2 regions of the Delftia sp. NA_296.1 genome follow, and region 1 is predicted to be linked to the other one. Evidence: riboswitches for the same ligand, from Rfam matches in the RefSeq annotation. Region 1 holds a riboswitch; the other holds the start of a gene.
The links. A riboswitch is a leader RNA that binds a small molecule or an ion and turns the genes downstream of it on or off. The one in region 1 is predicted to bind glycine.
Positions count from the first base shown of each region.

Region 1 (8,620 bases):
GGGCGGCGCGCAGCGCCTCGGTGGCCTCGTGCGGATCGGTGAAGCCGCTGACCTGGTAGCCGCGACGGCGCAGCAGGCGCTGCACGAGGAAGACCAGGGCCTGGTCGTCGTCCACGTACATCACATGCTGCTGTGCGGCCTGCGGGTCGGGCAGCAGGGCGAACTGCGGGCCGGTCGGGGTTTCTGCGGCTGCCAGCGGCTCCGGCAGGCTGGGCGGCGTTTCGGCCACGGGCGCCTGGGCTGGTGCGTACTCGGCGGGCGCCAGGGCGTCGGCCGGGGGAAAGTACAGCGTGAAGCGGCTGCCTTGCCCTGGAATGCTGTACACGTCCACGGCGCCGCCGTGGTTGCGCATGACGCCGTGCACCACGGGCAGGCCCAGGCCCGTTCCCTGGCCCACGGGCTTGGTGGTGAAGAAGGGCTCGAAGATGCGCTGCAGTGTGCGCGCATCCATGCCGGGGCCGTTGTCCTGCACCGACAGCGCCACGTAGCTGACGGGTGGCAGGCCCAGGCGCTCACACAGGCGCTGGTCGGGGCGCACCAGGTCGGCGTCCATCTGGATCAGGCCGCGCCGCTCACCCAGGGCGTGCATGGCGTTGGTGCACAGGTTGAACAGGGCCTGCTCCACCTGCATGGCGTCGGCCAGCATGGGGGGCAGCTGCGGCGGCACATGCACCTGCAGCTCCACGGCGGGCGGCAGGGTCACGCGCAGCAGCCGCGCCGTGTCGCCCATGACTTCGCGCGCCTGAACGGGCTTGCGCTGGGGCGGCTCGTTGCGGCTGAAGGTCAGGATCTGGCGCACCAGGTCGCGCGCGCGGCGGCCGGCCTTTTCGATCTCCTGCAGGCTTTCGATGGCTGCGGCATTGCCGCCGCAGTCGGCCTTGGCCAGCTCCACGTTGCCCAGGATGGCGCCCACGATGTTGTTGAAGTCGTGCGCAATGCCGCCGGCCATGGTGCCCAGGGCCTGCATCTTGTGCGATTCGCGCAGCTGGTCTTCCAGCTCGTTGCGCTGGGCCTCGGCCTTCTTGCGGCTGGTGAGGTCGCGCGCGAACACGGTGGTGGTCTCGCCGCCGCTGTGGTGCTCGAAGGAGACACTGACCTCGACCGGAATCTCGCGGCCGCTGGCCGTGCGCGCCGTCATCTCGCCCAGCACGGCCTGCGTGGTCAGCGGTGCAAAGGACAGGGCCTGTGCCGCATCGGGCAGGAAACGCTCCAGCGGGCTGCCCAGCGCGTCGTGCGGCGGGCACAGGAACAGGGCGGCGGCCGTGGGATTGAAGACGGTGATGCGCTGGTCCGAGTCCAGGCAGATGATGGCGTCCAGCGCCGAGTTGATGACCGATTCCAGCCGCCGCTCGCTCAGGAACAGCTGGTGGTTGCGCTGCTGCAGCGCCAGGCGCTCGGCCAACAGCGGGCCCTGGTCCACCACGGCGCACAGGTACTGGGCAATGGGCGGGCCGCTTTGCTGGGGGATGGCGATGCAGGCCACGTGCAGGTCGGCGCGCAGCTGGTGCTGCTCGGTGATCTCGAAGCAGACCTCGTGGGCCTCGGTGCGGCCCAGCTCGCGTGCGGCGGAGAAGGTCTCGCGCACGCGCTCGGCGTCGTCCGGGTGCACGAAGGGCGCGAAATTGACCAGCAGCCGGTCATGCTCGGAGGGCTGGAAGGCGCTGTGCGCCATGGCGTTGGCCTGCACCACCATGTCGTGCTCGTCCACCACCAGCAGGGGCAGGGGAATGCTGGCGAACAGGGCCTCGAAGCGCTCGGAGGCGCTTTCGGCCACGGCCTGGCTGTAGTCCAGCACGCGGTTCTGGATTTCCAGTTCGCGCTGGTAGTTGCGCAGCTCGGCCACCAGGGCCTGCAGCGGGTCGTCTTCGGGCTGGAAGAGGGGGAAGCGTTCGACGGGGGGCAGGTCGGCGCCGGGCGCCAGCAGCGCATGCAGGGGCAGGTGCTCGTCGTCGCGAGGCGGATCGGAATGGTCTGGGCTGCTCATCGCGGGCTGGCGCTGGGGAAAGCGGCACATGCCGCACAAATCCTGGTGGCCCGCGCCCGGCGTCCGGCAGATTACCGGAGCCCGGCGCGGGCAGGGCCGCAGTGTACGCGCGCCAGGCGGGGCGCCACAAGCGCCCCTTTCGGTGGCAGGTGCTTCAGCTCAGGTAAGCGTCCACGGGGATGCAGCTGCAGTACAGGTTGCGGTCGCCGTAGACGTTGTCCACGCGGCCCACCGGGCACCAGTACTTGGACTGGCGCAGGGCAGCCACCGGGTAGGCAGCGGCCTCGCGGCTATAGGGGTGGGCCCATTCCGAGGCCAGCAGCGTCTCGGCCGTGTGCGGCGCGTTCTTGAGCGGGTTGTCGTCCTGGGGCAGGCGGCCCTGCTCGATGGCGCGGATTTCCTCGCGGATGGCGATCATCGCGTCCACGAAGCGGTCCAGCTCGTACAGGCTTTCGCTTTCGGTGGGCTCCACCATCAGCGTGTTGGGCACGGGGAAGGACAGCGTGGGCGCATGGAAGCCGTAGTCGATCAGCCGCTTGGCCACGTCCTCGGCCATGATGCCCGTGCTTTCCTTGAACTGGCGCAGGTCCAGGATGCACTCGTGCGCCACATGGCCGTGCTCGCCCGCGTACAGCGTGGGGTAGTGGTCGCGCAGCCGGGCGCTGATGTAGTTGGCGCTGAGGATGGCGGTCTCGGTGGCCAGGGTCAGGCCCTGGGCACCCATCATGCGGATGTACATCCAGCTGATGGGCAGCACGGCCGCATTGCCCAGCGGTGCGGCGCTGATGGCACCCGTGCCGCCCGCAAGGCCCGCCGTGGCATGGCCGGGCAGGAAGGGGACGAGGTCCTCGACCACGCAGACGGGGCCCACGCCCGGGCCGCCGCCGCCGTGCGGAATGCAGAAGGTCTTGTGCAGGTTCAGATGGCTGACATCGCCGCCGAAGCTGCCCGGCGCGGCCAGGCCCACCAGGGCGTTCATGTTGGCGCCGTCCACGTAGACGCGCCCGCCGTGGTCATGCACCAGCTTGCACAGCTCCTTGACCTGGGTCTCGAACACGCCGTGCGTGCTGGGGTAGGTGATCATGATGCAGGCCAGGTTGGCACTGTGCTGCTCGCACTTGGCCGCCAGGTCCGCCATGTCGACGTTGCCGTTGGCGTCGCAGGCGGTGACCACCACCTGCATGCCCACCATCTGCGCGCTGGCGGGGTTGGTGCCGTGGGCGCTGCTGGGAATCAGGCAGACGTTGCGGTGCGACTGGCCCCGGCTCGCATGCCAGCCCTTGATGGCCAGCAGGCCCGCGTACTCGCCCTGGCTGCCGGCATTGGGCTGCAGGCTGATGCCGGCGTAGCCCGTGGCCTGGCACAGCCAGTCGCGCAGCTGCTTGTCCAGTTCCGCATAGCCTTGCTGCTGGTCGGCCGGGGCAAAGGGGTGCACCTGGGCGAACTCGGGCCAGGTGATGGGAATCATCTCGCTGGTGGCGTTGAGCTTCATGGTGCAGGAGCCCAGCGGGATCATGCTGCGGTCCAGCGCCAGGTCCTTGTCCGACAGCTGGCGGATGTAGCGCAGCATGGCGGTCTCGGAGCGGTGGGTGTTGAACACCGGGTGCGTGAGGAAGTCGCTGCTGCGGCGCAGGCTGTCAGGGATCAGCGGCTCCACGCCCTTTTCGAAGGCGGCGAAGCTGGGCAGGGCCTGGCCGTCCCGGGCGAAGATCTTCCACAGCAGCTCGACATCGGCGCGCGTGGTGGTCTCGTCCAGCGAGATGCACAGGTATTCCTTGAAATACACGCGCAGGTTGGCGCCCATGGACACCGCACGCTCCACGATGGCCTGGGTGGCCGCACCCGTGTGCAGGCTCAGCGTGTCGAAGCTGGGCACCTCGCGCAGCGGCGCGCCCAGCTCGGCCAGGCCGCGCGCCAGGATGGCCGTGTACGAGGCCACGCGGCGGGCGATGCGCTCCAGGCCCTCGGGGCCGTGGTAGACGGCGTACATGCTGGCCACGACGGCGGGCAGCACCTGGGCCGTGCAGATGTTGGAGGTGGCCTTCTCGCGGCGGATGTGCTGCTCGCGCGTCTGCAGTGCCAGGCGGTAGGCGGGCTTGCCGTGCACGTCCACGCTCACGCCGACCAGGCGGCCGGGCAGGGAGCGCTTGAACTCGTCGCGGCAGGCCATGAAGGCGGCATGCGGGCCGCCCGCGCCCATGGGCATGCCAAAGCGCTGGGTGGTGCCCACCACGATGTCGGCACCCCATTCGCCGGGCGGCGTGATCAGGGTCAGCGCCAGCAGGTCGGTGGCCACGATGAAGGCGGCCTGCTTTGCATGGGCCTTGTCCACGTCGGCACGCAGATCGTCGATGCGGCCGCTGGTGGCGGGGTACTGGGCCAGCACGGCGAAGTAGTCGCCCTCCATCAGCTGGTTCCATTCCTCCAGCGAGTTGGCCAGCAGCACCTCGATGCCCAGCGGCGCGGCGCGCGTCTGGATGACCTCGATGGTCTGGGGGTGGGCATCGCCCGCCACCACGAAACGGTTGCTCTTGTTCTTGACGGAGCGCTTGGCCAGCGTCATGGCCTCGGCGGCCGCCGTGGCCTCGTCCAGCATGGAGGCGTTGGCAATCGGCATGGCCGTCAGGTCGCAGACCATGGTCTGGAAGTTGACCAGGGCCTCCATGCGGCCTTGCGAGATCTCGGCCTGGTAGGGCGTGTAGGCCGTGTACCAGGCGGGGTTCTCGAGAATGTTGCGCAGGATGACGCCGGGCGTGTGCGTGCCGTAGTAGCCCTGGCCGATGAAACTTTTGAGCAGCTGGTTGCGGCCGGCAAGTGTCTTGAGTTCGGCCAACGCCTGGGCCTCGGTGGCCGCTGGCGGCAGCGCCATGGGCTGGTGGCGCCGGATGGAGGGCGGGACGATGGCGTCGATCAGCGCATCGCGCGATGCCGCGCCAATGGCGCTGAGCATGTGGGCCTCGTCTTCGGGCGCAATGCCGATATGGCGGGCCACGAATTCGGTGGCGTTCTCGAGGGCGGCAAGGGGCTGGGTGGAGGACATCAGCATGGAGGGACCTGTCTCAAAAGCTGAAAAGCGCCAGGGCGGGCCCTGGCGCCCGTCCTGGCCGGAAAGTGGCGTCAGTTGCTCTGTGCGAAGGCCGTGTAGGCAGCTTCGTCGAGCAGCGCGGCCAGCTGGCCTGCGTCGCTGAGCTTGACCTTGAAGAACCAGCCTTCGCCCAGCGGGTCGCTGTTGGCCAGGGAGGGGTCGTCGCGCAGGGCTTCGTTGACTTCGACGATCTCGCCGCTGACGGGCATGTAGACATCGGCGGCGGCCTTGACGGACTCGACCACGCCGGCCACATCGCCCTGGTTGAAGCTGGTGCCCACGGCGGGCAGATCGACGAACACCACGTCGCCCAGCGCATCCTGCGCGTGGAGGGTGATGCCGACGATGGCCGCGTCAGGGTTGGCGGCGTTGATCCATTCGTGGTCCTTGGAATACTGGATGCTCATGGCTTGCTCCGATAGAAACTGAAAAAGAAACCTGTGAAAGGCGGTTTGAGAAAGGTCAGTGCGCACTGTAGCGGCATGCGATGGCAGGAAAAACGAATCCGCTGAACTCGATCCACGCCAAGCGCGCAGGCTGTCCTCAACCGCGGTGATAGCGGGGCGCCACGAAGGGCGTGGCCTGCACCTGCATGGGCACGGCCTTGCCGCGCACCATGGCCTGCAGCGTGGTGCCGATCGCGGCGCTGCCCGGCTCCACATAGGCCAGTGCCACGGGCTGGTTCAGCGTGGGCGACAGCAGGCCGCTGGTGACCTGGCCGACCTTGCGGCCGCTGGCATCCAGCAGCTCCGTGCCTTCGCGCACGGGTACGCGCTCCAGGGCCACCAGGCCCACGCGCTTGCGCGTGAGCAGCTCGGGCGACTGCAGCTGGGCCAGCACGGTGGCCGCGCCGGGAAAGCCGCCTTCGCGCTCGCCACCGATGCGGCGGACCTTCTGCACGGCCCAGTTCAGGGCGGCCTCGGTCGGGGTGGTGGTCGTGTCCAGATCGTTGCCGTACAGGCACAGGCCGGCTTCCAGGCGCAGCGAATTGCGCGCGCCCAGGCCCACGGGCCTGACTTCGGGCTGGGCCAGCAGGGCACAGGCAAAGGCCTCGGCGTGGCTGGCGGGCAAGGAGATCTCGAAGCCGTCCTCGCCGGTATAGCCGCTGCGCGTGATGTACAGCTCGGCGCCTTCCCAATCGAAGTAGCCGCCCGTCATGAACACCAGCCCGGCCGTGTCGGGCAGCAGGCGCTCCATGGCGGCTGCTGCCTGCGGGCCCTGCAGCGCCAGCAGGCCCCGGTCGAACTGGGGCTCGATTTCACAGCGCTGGCCGATGCGGGCCTGGATGTGCGCCAGGTCTTCGTGCTTGCAGGCGCCGTTGACGATCAGGAACAGGTCGTCCTCGCGGCGCACGAACATCAGGTCGTCCAGGATGCCGCCCGCGTCGTTGAGCAGCAGGCCGTAGCGCTGGCGGTGTTCGCCCAGGCCCAGCACGTCCATGGGCAGCAGCGATTCCAGCGCCGCGCCGGCATCCGGGCCGCGCAGGCTGATCTGGCCCATGTGCGAGACATCGAACAGGCCTGCCGCCTCACGCGTGTGCAGATGCTCGGCCATCAGCCCCTGCGGGTATTGCACGGGCATGGAGTAGCCGGCAAACGGCACCATGCGCGCGCCCAGTTCCTGGTGCAGGTCGAACAGCGGGGTCTTGAGCAGATCGGTGGTGGAGGCGGCGGTCAAGGAGGGACTCTCTTTTCGGCAAGGGGCAAGGCACAACGCCATCCCGGAATCCCGGGATGTCCTGCCCTGCTGTCCGCTTTACCTGAGAGATTCACCCGCACCTTCCATGCGTGGGGCTTGCTCCTTCGGTGGATGGGGCACACCGCCGTGCCCTGCATCTCTCTCCAGCTAGGAACGCCTGCGGCCGTGGCGGCAGGCGGTGCCAGTCCTTTTGCCTGAGCGTTCGGGGCGAACCCTGCGCCTTCGGCGGTGCCGCTGCCTGTGACCATTGCGGCCGGGCGGGCACTCTCTCCTGACCGGCGCATTCTAGCTGCGGCCAGCGTCCGCGCGGCTTCGGGATTTCCGCGGGCCGACTGCCGTTCCATGCGCTTGCCTGCATGGATGCATTTGCAAATTGCATAACTGTCTAAAAAATCTCCTACATTGAGATGCATCGATATATGAAATCTCGTGAGCGAGAAGGAAGAAGCGCACATGCAGCAGACGCTGGGAGACACATTGGCCTGGCCGGCACGTTACCTGCCGAACAAGGAAGCCCTGGTCGCGTGGGAGGGCGGCGAGCGCCGCGCCTGGACCTACGCCCAGCTCGATGCCGAAGTCAACCGCCACGCCCACGGCCTGGCCGAACTGGGCATAGGCCATGGCGACGTGGTCGCGGCCTTTCTCTACAACACGCCGTCCTTTGTCTTCACCATGCTGGCGGCCGCGCGCCTGGGCGCCATCTTCAACCCCATCAACTACCGGCTGGCGGCGCAGGAGCTGGCCTTCATCCTCAAGGACGGCGCAGCGCGCGCCCTGGTGTTCGAGCACGAGGGCGGCGAGGTGGCCGCACGCGCCCAGGCCCTGCTCAAGGCCGAAGGCGGCGGCACTGGCACGGGCATCGAGCACTGGATCTTTGCCGACGATGCCCCGGCCGACCCGCTGCCGATCTGGGCCACGCAGCGCCTGTCCGCCCTGGCCAGGGGCCGCAGCAGCGCGCCGCCCCAGGCCCATGTGCGCGAGAGCGACCCCTGCATCCTCATGTACACCAGCGGCACCACGGGCCGGCCCAAGGGCGTGCTGCATACGCACCGCAGCAAGCTGGCGCACAACGCCCTCATGCACCAGACCATGCAGTTCACGCGCGACGACGTGGGCCTGGCCATGGCGCCGCTCAATCACACGGCCGAGCTGCACACCAGCTTTTTGCCGCGCCTGCAGGCCGGGGCCACCCAGGTGCTGCTGCGCCGCTTCGACGTGGCCGAGGCCTGGCGCCTGATCCGCGAAGAGCGCGTGAGCTTCTTCTTCGCGGCACCCACCATGGTCACCATGCTGCTGGCCGACCCCATTGCCTCGCCCGAGCAGGCGCCCGCGCTGCGGCTGGTGGAGTACGGCGGCGCCTCCATGGCGCCGCACCTGATCCGCGAATGGACGCGCAAGGTCGGCAGCGACCTGGTCCAGGTCTACGGCACCACCGAGATGGGGCCCTGCATGTCCATCCTCCTGCCGCGCGAGCAGCTTTCGCACGCGGGCTCGGCGGGGCTGCCCTCCATGGGCCATGACCTCATCGTGGCGCGCCTGCGCGAAGACAACGCCCCCACCGATCCGGCCGAGGCCTGCCTGCCAGGCGAGGTGGGCGAGATCCTGGTGCGCGGCCCCTGCATGATGGCCGGCTACCTCAACCGCCCTGACGCCAACACCCGCGCGCTGGCGCACGGCTGGTACCACACGGGCGACCTGGGCCACATCGACGACGATGGCTATCTCTGGATCCGTGACCGCATCGACTACATGATCAATTCGGGCGCCGAGAGCGTCTATCCCCGCGAAGTGGAAGACGCCCTGGTCGAGCACGCCGATGTGCTCGAAGTCGCCGTCATCGGCGAGGCTGATGA
Region 1 is NZ_JBQZGF010000006.1:200,772-209,391, reverse strand. It holds gene ACUTR7_RS16925 (PAS domain-containing hybrid sensor histidine kinase/response regulator) at 1-1,984, opposite strand, end outside; gene gcvP (aminomethyl-transferring glycine dehydrogenase) at 2,139-5,030, opposite strand; gene gcvH (glycine cleavage system protein GcvH) at 5,102-5,476, opposite strand; gene gcvT (glycine cleavage system aminomethyltransferase GcvT) at 5,613-6,746, opposite strand; glycine riboswitch at 6,806-6,924, opposite strand; glycine riboswitch at 6,940-7,051, opposite strand; gene ACUTR7_RS16905 (fatty acid--CoA ligase) at 7,221-8,620, shown strand, end outside.

Region 2 (8,620 bases), on a different contig from region 1:
GGTGGGAGAGAACGTGACAACGCTTCCGGCCACCGGATTGCCGTTGACATCTCCCACAAACGCTTCAAGCACATCTGTCGCCGAGCCATTGGCCGTGACCGGACTGGTGACAGTACGCACCCCCGACCTGGCTGGGTCGGCGGCATTGGCCGTGAAGTTGATCACGGCCGGACTGCCGTTTGCCACGCTCTGGGTGGTGGTGCCGTTGTTGTCCGTGGCTGTGAAGCTCGCCGCACCCGCCACGGTGGATGTCACCGTGATGGAGCAGCGCGCTGGATTCGCATTGGCCGCAATCGTGCAGGAAGTTGCCGACGGCGTGCCGGCGCCGGTATGGACAAAGCCGATGGTGTGGGCGACCGTATCGACGGTTGCATTGCCATTGGCGTCCTGCAGTGCGACGGTCACCGTGCCGGTGCTCGTACCGTCGGCCATCACCGAGAGCGGCGTGGCACTGAGCAGATTGCCACTGGCTGTATTGCTGGGCGGCCCGGCAATGAAGTTGACCGATACCGGACTGCCATTGCTCACGGCCGTTCCGTTGTCCGTTGCCGTGAAACTTGCGGTGCCGACCGTGGCCGATTTCACCGTCACGGAGCAGGTGGCCGGATTGGCATTGGCCGCGATCGTGCACGTGGGTGCGGCCGGCGTGGTCGTGCCCACGCCCGTTTTGGTGAAGACAATCGTGTGCGCCACCGTATCCGTGGCGGGATTGCCATTGGCATCGCGCAGGGCCACGCTGATCGAGCTCGTGGCAGTGTTGTCTGCGACAACGCTGAGCGGACTGGCACTGATCAGGTTTCCATTCGCGCCATTGCTGGGCGAGCCGGCCGTGTAGTTCACCACAGCCGTAGCCGTGGCGGCCGAGCCATTGATGGTGAAGCCAAAGGTGCCACTGCCGACTGCGGTAGGTGCCGTGACGGTTGCCGTGTAAACCCCTGCGCTGCACGAACCCGCGCCGACCGCAGGCGAGCCCTGTGTTCCGCTGTTCAGCGTGAAGGCCACCGTATTGGCACAGGTTGCAATCGAATTGCCTGACGCATCCTTGAGCTGCGCCGTCAATGTGCTGGTTGCAGTGCCATTGGCAATGATCGAGGTCGGACTCGCAACGATGGTCGAGGCACTGGTACTTGGCGGACCCGCCGTGTAGCTCACTGAAGCCGTAGCAACTGCAGCAGAGCCGTTGATGGTGAATCCGAAGATCCCGCTGCCGACTGCCGTGGGCGATGTGACGGTGCCCGTATAGATGCCGGCAGTACACGAGGCCGCGCCCACATTGGGCGTTCCCTGCGTTCCGCCGTTCAGGGTGAATGCCACCGTGTTCGTGCAGGTGTTGATCGGATTGCTGCTGGCATCGACCAGTTGCACGCGCAGCACGCTGGTGGAGCTGCCGTTGGCCACGATCGATGCCGGTGTGGCGACTATCGTCGATGCACTCGTGCTCGGCGTTGCGGCCACATAGGAGACCGTTGCGGTGGCAACAGCCGCAGACCCGTTGATGGTGAACCCGAAGGTGCCGCTGCCGACCAGCACCGGCGATGTCACCGTCCCCGTATACATGCCGGCACTGCAGCCCGTGACGCTGGCGGCAGGAACGCCTTGCGTCCCCGCATTGAGGGTGAAGGCCACCGTATCGGTACAGGTGGTGACAAGGTTGCCTAAAGCATCCTTCAACTGCACGGCCAAGGTGCTGGTGGAGACGCCGTTGGCCGCAATCGATGGCGGACTCGCGGCGATTTCAGACCCGCTCGTGCTGGCCGGCAGCCCGGTGAAGCTGTAAGCAACCGGCGAAGGCTGATAAGTTACTGCGCCAGATACCGGACTTCCACCCAATGGAAGATTGGAGAACGTGGCACCAGCGACTGACGACGACAAGGTCACGGGTGTGGTGAATGTTCCGGCGACACTGCTGCTGGCATTGATTGGAGACGCGCACTTTCCGCTGGAGTTGGTCGTGCAGCTGACTGCGGCGGAGCCGCCATTGAACGTGACACCTGCAGGCGGCGCTGCGAAGGTGACGGTGTCACTGCCCCCTGTCCAGGCATTGCCTTGGCCGTCAACAATGTAGACCTCCAGCAAGTCGCTGCTGCCGACAGGTTGATTGTTGGTCGTCGCCAGAACGCCGGATTTCAGGGCACAGGGAAAACCGGTGACGCTTGCCGCCGTTGAAAGCTGCGAGGTCTGGGCTCCGCCGGAATTGCTGTCCGTCACTGTGACTCGCACCTGGCCGCTGAGATACGAAGGAACGGTCAGCGTTCCCGAGGCTCCGGCCATGGTTTCGGAGCCCAGATAGACCTGCGCATCGTTGACGCCCGCGCCGGTCGGCGACCAAAAGGCTTCCACCGTATACGGTGCCGGCTCGCTCGCATTGGCATTTGCCGTGATATTGAATGTCCAGGTGCAGGCGGCGGTGTCACTGGCGCCGACGCCAAGGGTGGGAGTCCATCCGGTTTGTCCATTGCCCGTCGTCAGCAAACTGATGCCTGAGTTTGCAGCCACAGGCACGGAAAACAGCGTGTTCTGAGAAATCTTGAAGAAATCACGCGTAGTGATACGAATGGCACTTCTCGACTGGCTTGTCATCTTGTTGTTGCCAATCAATCCTGGTGCCGTACCCGTACCACCGATATTCACCCCGTCCCCGCCGCCAGTGAAGTTGTTATCGGTCACCGTCACTACCTGCGTCGTGCCTGAGGCTGCCGTATTCACCGTTGGTGCCGACACATGCGTTGGCGATGACCCGGTATAGGCGGCGATAGGCAGCGAGAAGGTATTACCCGTCACGGCCAGACCAATTCCATTGGCCAGGCTGATCGTTCCATCAACCGACACCACGGCCCTGGGCGCATTTCCACCAGTCGGGCTCAGTGCGATATTCGAATTTTTGATCGTCAATCCGTTGACGGTCATGTTCGACATGACCTGGAAAAACTGCTCGAGCTGCATTCCCCCGATAGGATTGGGCAGATTCGTTACAGTGAAATTATCGACAACAATGTTGGAAACCGTGCCTGTACCGTTGCTTGCGGCAACGGAAATGGCCGAGCCCTTGTTATTGCCGTAATTTCCATTCCATATCGCGGAATTGATCGTGCTATTGGTAAAGAATACGTTTTGTGCGCCTTGATGAATCTCCGCGTACAGCTCGCAGTTGAACGGCGTCCCCTCTCCCGCAGGGGTTGGCGCCACATTCACCAGGCCGACGCGATCAATGGTGACATTGTTCGCCGGGGAGCCAACGACGAATACCGCTTCGCCACAGGTCATGTTGGGCGAATTGGTGAGCGTGATGTTCTTCCCACCAAGATAAAAAGTTTCCCAGGCGGAGTCCGCCCAGTTCTGGACTTGTATGACTCCCCCGAAATCGATGGTCAATGAGCCCGTGCCGGCTGGCACGGTGCCTTTGAGCCAGTACCAGGCACCACCGGCACCAGTGGTGGTGCCCGTATCGCCGCCGCTGATCATCTGGGTTTGACCACAGGCATTGGTGGCTCCCGTCACGGCGCCGGACTGGGCTCCGCTGACGAATGTGTTGGCACAGCGCACGTAAACCGTCTGATTGTCGACATACGGATGGAGGTTTCCCGCCGCATCCTTGGATGTCCCGCTCTGTATGGTTCGTACCGACGTAGACAGTGTCGGCGCAAAGACGATGGAAACATCGGCACTCGGATCCAGCGTTTGTAGCGTGTAGTTGGCTGCCTGAATGGCCGCTCGCAGCGTACATGCGCCAGCAAAGGTACCCCCCAGCGTGCTGACACAGGTGGTTGGTGTCGTTGCATTGGCATTTGGAGCGTCGCTGTTGTCGGTGACCGTGAAAACGATGGTCGCCGCGAGTGCCGTGGATGAAATACCGGCGCACGAAAGCAGCAGCAACGAGAACAAGTACCTCGCTGCACGCCATTTTCGTAAAAACACCGAACTAGGCAGGCGATCAAGAACGCGCATGATATTCCCCATTTTTTCAAGGAAATCAGACAGGAAAATATTTTCCCCAATGGCAATGGCCATCAGTTGTACCCAGCGCATTTGCATCGCCGCACCTCGGATAGTTCTATTTGAGTCAAGAACTCACAACTCACCTTGCAACCGGTGACATTGGAAGTAACAGGGTTTCGCGCAGATCCTGCGCGTCAATCAAAAAAGGTGGATTTCCATCAGCGCTTGCGCACTGCTCCATTGCCCATTGAGCCGGGCACAACTTCAGCCGGGTTTGCGATGCAAATCATTTTTTTCCTCCCTCAACGAACCATATTCACCGTGCTTGTATTTTTTCCAGTGGCGGGCCAGTTTCCATAGACCTTCACCTGTGCAACGGTAAGTCGCCTATCCGACAGATATACAACCCATGGTTACCCCATGGAGGTTCAATCGATCAGAACATGCGCTGTCAAACCACCACACATACCGATAGGCTAAATCATGTTTTTTTCTATTTCAATAGTTTTTTTACATGAAATCGAAGGCTCGTGCCAGCGCTACGAGGGAGGCGCTTGAGCGATATAGGGAATACCCTGAATCGGCCACACCACATACAGGTAGTAACTGGTGGTATCCCCAGTACGACTGGAACCGGCTGCGCAAGCCACATAGAATCGCCCCTGCAGGAGAGCAGGCGGGCACCACGGTGCCGAGCCTCACCGAAGGCGCAAACTCCCATACACGCTCAGGTTCCGTACTGCAAACACAACATGCCGTCTGGAGAGCCGCCGCACGCAATATGCGGCGCACCGAAGGAGCAAGCCCCGTTCCCATGGACGGCGGTGAATCTCTCAGGTACCAAGGACAGGGGGAGCGGCAGCTGCGTCACGACGGACGCCGGCTGCTTGCTATTGAATCCATAGCTACCAGCTTCCGCGTGACCGGCACATGCCTTTGAAAGGGCATTGTCATGCGCGTCATCGTTCTCGGAGCCGGCCTGATCGGCACCGCCTCGGCCTACTATCTGCAATCTCTCGGTCATGAAGTGACCGTCATCGACCGCCAGGCTGCGCCCGGCGCCGAAACCAGCTTTGCCAACGGCGGGCAGATCTCGGTCAGCCATGCCGAACCCTGGGCCAACCCCGGCGCACCGCTGAAGTTGCTGGGCTGGCTGGGCCGGCAGGACGCCCCCCTGCTGTTCCGCCTGCGCGCCGACATGCGCCAGTGGCTCTGGGGTCTGTCCTTCCTGCGCAACTGCACGCCCGCGCGCACGCGCCACAACATCCAGCAGATCGTTCGCCTGGGCACCTACAGCCGCGAGGCCCTGCAGCAGCTGCGGTCGGACACCGGCATCCAGTACGAGCAGCGCATGCAGGGCATCCTGCACTTCTACACGAACGCCCGCGAGTTCGAGGGTGCGCTCAAGCCCACCGAGCAGATGCAGGCCCTGGGCTGCGACCGCCGCCTGATCGACGCCGACGAAGCCGTGCGCCTGGAGCCGGCCCTGGCCCATGTGCGCGGGCAGATAGCGGGCGCCACCTATACGGCCGAGGATGAATCGGGCGACGCCAACCTCTTCACCCGCGAGCTGGCACGCATTGCCACCACCACGGGCGTGCAGTTCCGCCACGGCCACCACGTCATGGCGCTGCGCACCACGGGTGCGGGCGCCAGCCGCCATATCGACCACGTGGAGGTGACCAATGCCGATGGCCGCTACGAACGCATCCAGGGCGACGCCTATGTGCTGGCCATGGGCTCGTTCAGCCCGCTGCTGGCCCAGCCGCTGGGGCTGCACCTGCCCATCTACCCGGCCAAGGGCTACTCCGTGACCCTGCCGGTGCTGGACCCCGCCAAGGCCTACCAGGTCAGCCTCACGGACGATGAGTTCAAGCTGGTGTTCTCGCGCTACACCGGCGCGCGGGGCGACCGCCTGCGCATTGCCGGCACGGCCGAGTTCAACGGCTACGACCGCAACCTGGACCCCGTGCGCTGCGAGGCCATCGTGCGGCGCGTGCAGCAGCTGTTCCCCGGCGCCGGCGATACCGGGCGCGCCCAGTTCTGGAGCGGCCTGCGCCCCGCCACGCCCAGCAATGTGCCGCTGATCGGGCGCTCGCCCATCGCCAACCTGTTCCTGAACACCGGCCACGGCACGCTGGGCTGGACCCATGCCTGCGGCTCCGGCATGGCGCTGGCCGACCTGGTCAGCGGCAGGCAGCCGGCCGTGGATTTCGATTTTCTGGGGGCCGCAGCCATGGACCCGGATCGCAGCGCAGGCACGGTGCGCCCGCGCGCGGTCTGAGGTGCAGACGGTGTGTACCGTGTGTACGGCGTGTACGGCGTGTACGGCGCCTAGGCAGTGAACACCGTCAACACCCCGGCGAAGCGGTGCAGGCGGGCGTCCATGATCTCGGCTTCGGCGACGAAGCCGATCAATGGCACATCGCCCAGTGCGTGGCGCAGGGTGCGCAGTTCGGCATCGGGGCCGCCGAACAGGCCGCCGCCGCGGCCCCGGCAACTGATGTAGATGGCGCCACGGATGCGGGGCTGTGCCTCGCCTTCGGGCGCCGCCTCCTCGGGCTCCGCCGCATCGCGCAGCGCAGCGCCCAGTTGCAGCAGTTCCTGGCGCGCGACCTGGGCCTGGCGGCGGCAGAAGATCACCGAATGCCCGGCCTCCACGGCCGATGACAGGGCCACGCCCTGGCGCAGCGGGTCCAGCCCGACCAGGGTCAGCACCTGGGCCTCTTCGGTGAGCACGCCGTGGGCCATGCCCCGGCCCGGCGGCGCAATGGCCGCCAGCGTGCTGCGCACCGTGGTCAGCGCGGGCTGCCAGTCGCTGCCTTCCAGCTCCACGCCCAGCAGTTGCAGCAGGCACTGCAAGGCCGGATCGCCATTGAGCCCGGTGACCAGGGCGCCGCGCGCCTCGGTGATCTCCAGGCCCTCGCCCAGCGGCACGCAGCCCTGGGCCATGCCCGTGATGCAGGGCACGCCCGCACCGAAGGCCACGCCCGAGAAGCCTCCGCTGAAAATGCCGCGCGCATCCGCATGCTGCGCATGCAGGTCCTCGGTGCGGCAGGCGATCTGCACGCCCTCCACGCCATCGTCCCCGTCATCGCCCACGCCGCCGAACAGCAGGCCGGACTCGGTGCGCTCGGACAGCTCGTACAGCAACTCGGCCAGCTCGGGCTGGCCGCCTCCGGCATGGACCAGGGCCGAATGGGCCGTGAACCCGGCCTCGCCGCCCGGCGCATGCAACGGCGCCAGGCCCGAATACAGGCGGTAGTGCGCCGCCGGCACATCGAGCAGCATCACCGCGAGCGCGGAACCGGACAGGTATTCATGGGACATGGCCAGCACGCCACCGGCCGAGCAGCCAGCCCAGTCCGCCACATGGGGCAAGGCCCTGGCCAGATGCTGCAGCAACGGTCTTGCATGGGCGGCATGCGCGTGGGACAGGTACACCAGGCCCAGTCGGGGCCGCTGCGCGTGGCCCGGATCGGCCATCTGCGAGCGCAGTTGCAGCAGCACCGCATCGGCCGCGGCGCGCCAGTCGGAATGGCTGGCATGGCCTACAGGAAACAACGACATTCCAACCTTCTTTCTAGCCCTGCCAGCGCCCGGCTTGCGGAGGGCTCTAGACCATCCATGGGAGCCGCCGTGCCGCTCAGCGCGGTGGCCGGCTCTTGGCCGGCGACTTGCCTGCGGCCGGTGCCTTGGCTGTTGTCTTTGCGGTGGTCTTTGCCGCCGTCTTCCTGGCCGCTGCCTTGGCTGGCGCTTTGGCTGGAGCTTTGGCTGGCGCTTTCGCAGCCGCCTTGGCGGCTCCGGCCGGGGCCTTGGCCGCCGGTGCAGCCGCCTTGCCTGCCTGCGCGGCGAAGGCGCCAGCCTGGGCCGTCATGCGGTCCATGGCGGCCTTGGCGATGTCGCCGGCCATGCCGGTGGCGCGCTGTGCGGCAGCCACGGCCTCGGGGGCCATGGGCTCGGCCATGGCCTTGGCGGCGATCTGCTGGAATTGCTGGGTCAGTGCGCCCCACCATTGCATGGCCTGGCCCATGGCGGCGGCCTGGGCCGGCTCGTCCTTGGGCGCAGAAGCCTCGGGGCCGGAGGCCTTGCTGCCGGCATCCGCGGATGCAGCGGCCGCAGCAGCTGCAGGCGGCTCGGCAGGGGGCTGCGCGGGCGCGGCCTGCGGCTTTTCCTGCTTGCCGGCCTTGCCGGCGGAGGACATGGGCCAGTCCGAGTGGTCGGACTGCCCCGCGCTGGCGGCGCCCTTGCCCGCAGTGGCTGCAGCAGCGGTGGCGGCCGCAGCGGCGGGGAACTGGAAGGCCTGCGCCAGTTCGCCCATGCTGACGTTCATGCCCTGCAGGGTGGACAGCGTCATGCGCTGCACTTCCAGGGCCTGGATGGTGGCGGCCAGCGCCTTGCCATTTTGGTCCAGCCAGAACTGCACGGCCTTGAGTTCGGTGATGCGCTTGTCCACCTCCTCGATGCTCACCGTGGGCGCCACCCATTCGGGCAGGCGCCCCAGGGGCCGGGCCGTGGCCGATCCCGCGCTCTGGGCCAGGCCCTGCAGGAAGTCGAAACCGGGGATGAACTTGCCGAAACCGAAGGAGGACGCGTCACTCATGGCAGCACTCGCTAGGACTGGGTTGGAAGAGCATGCCGGCGAAGGATGCCGGCCATGCTCCCAGCTTAACCCAGGCACACG
Region 2 is NZ_JBQZGF010000020.1:3,658-12,277, forward strand. It holds partial or broken gene ACUTR7_RS29035 (invasin domain 3-containing protein) at 1-4,026, opposite strand, end outside; glycine riboswitch at 4,686-4,796, shown strand; gene ACUTR7_RS29040 (D-amino acid dehydrogenase) at 4,889-6,220, shown strand; gene ACUTR7_RS29045 (FIST signal transduction protein) at 6,271-7,506, opposite strand; gene ACUTR7_RS29050 (PhaM family polyhydroxyalkanoate granule multifunctional regulatory protein) at 7,583-8,539, opposite strand.
Region 2: linked by a shared signal. The riboswitch ahead of ACUTR7_RS29040 (D-amino acid dehydrogenase) and the one ahead of gcvT (glycine cleavage system aminomethyltransferase GcvT) in region 1 are both predicted to bind glycine.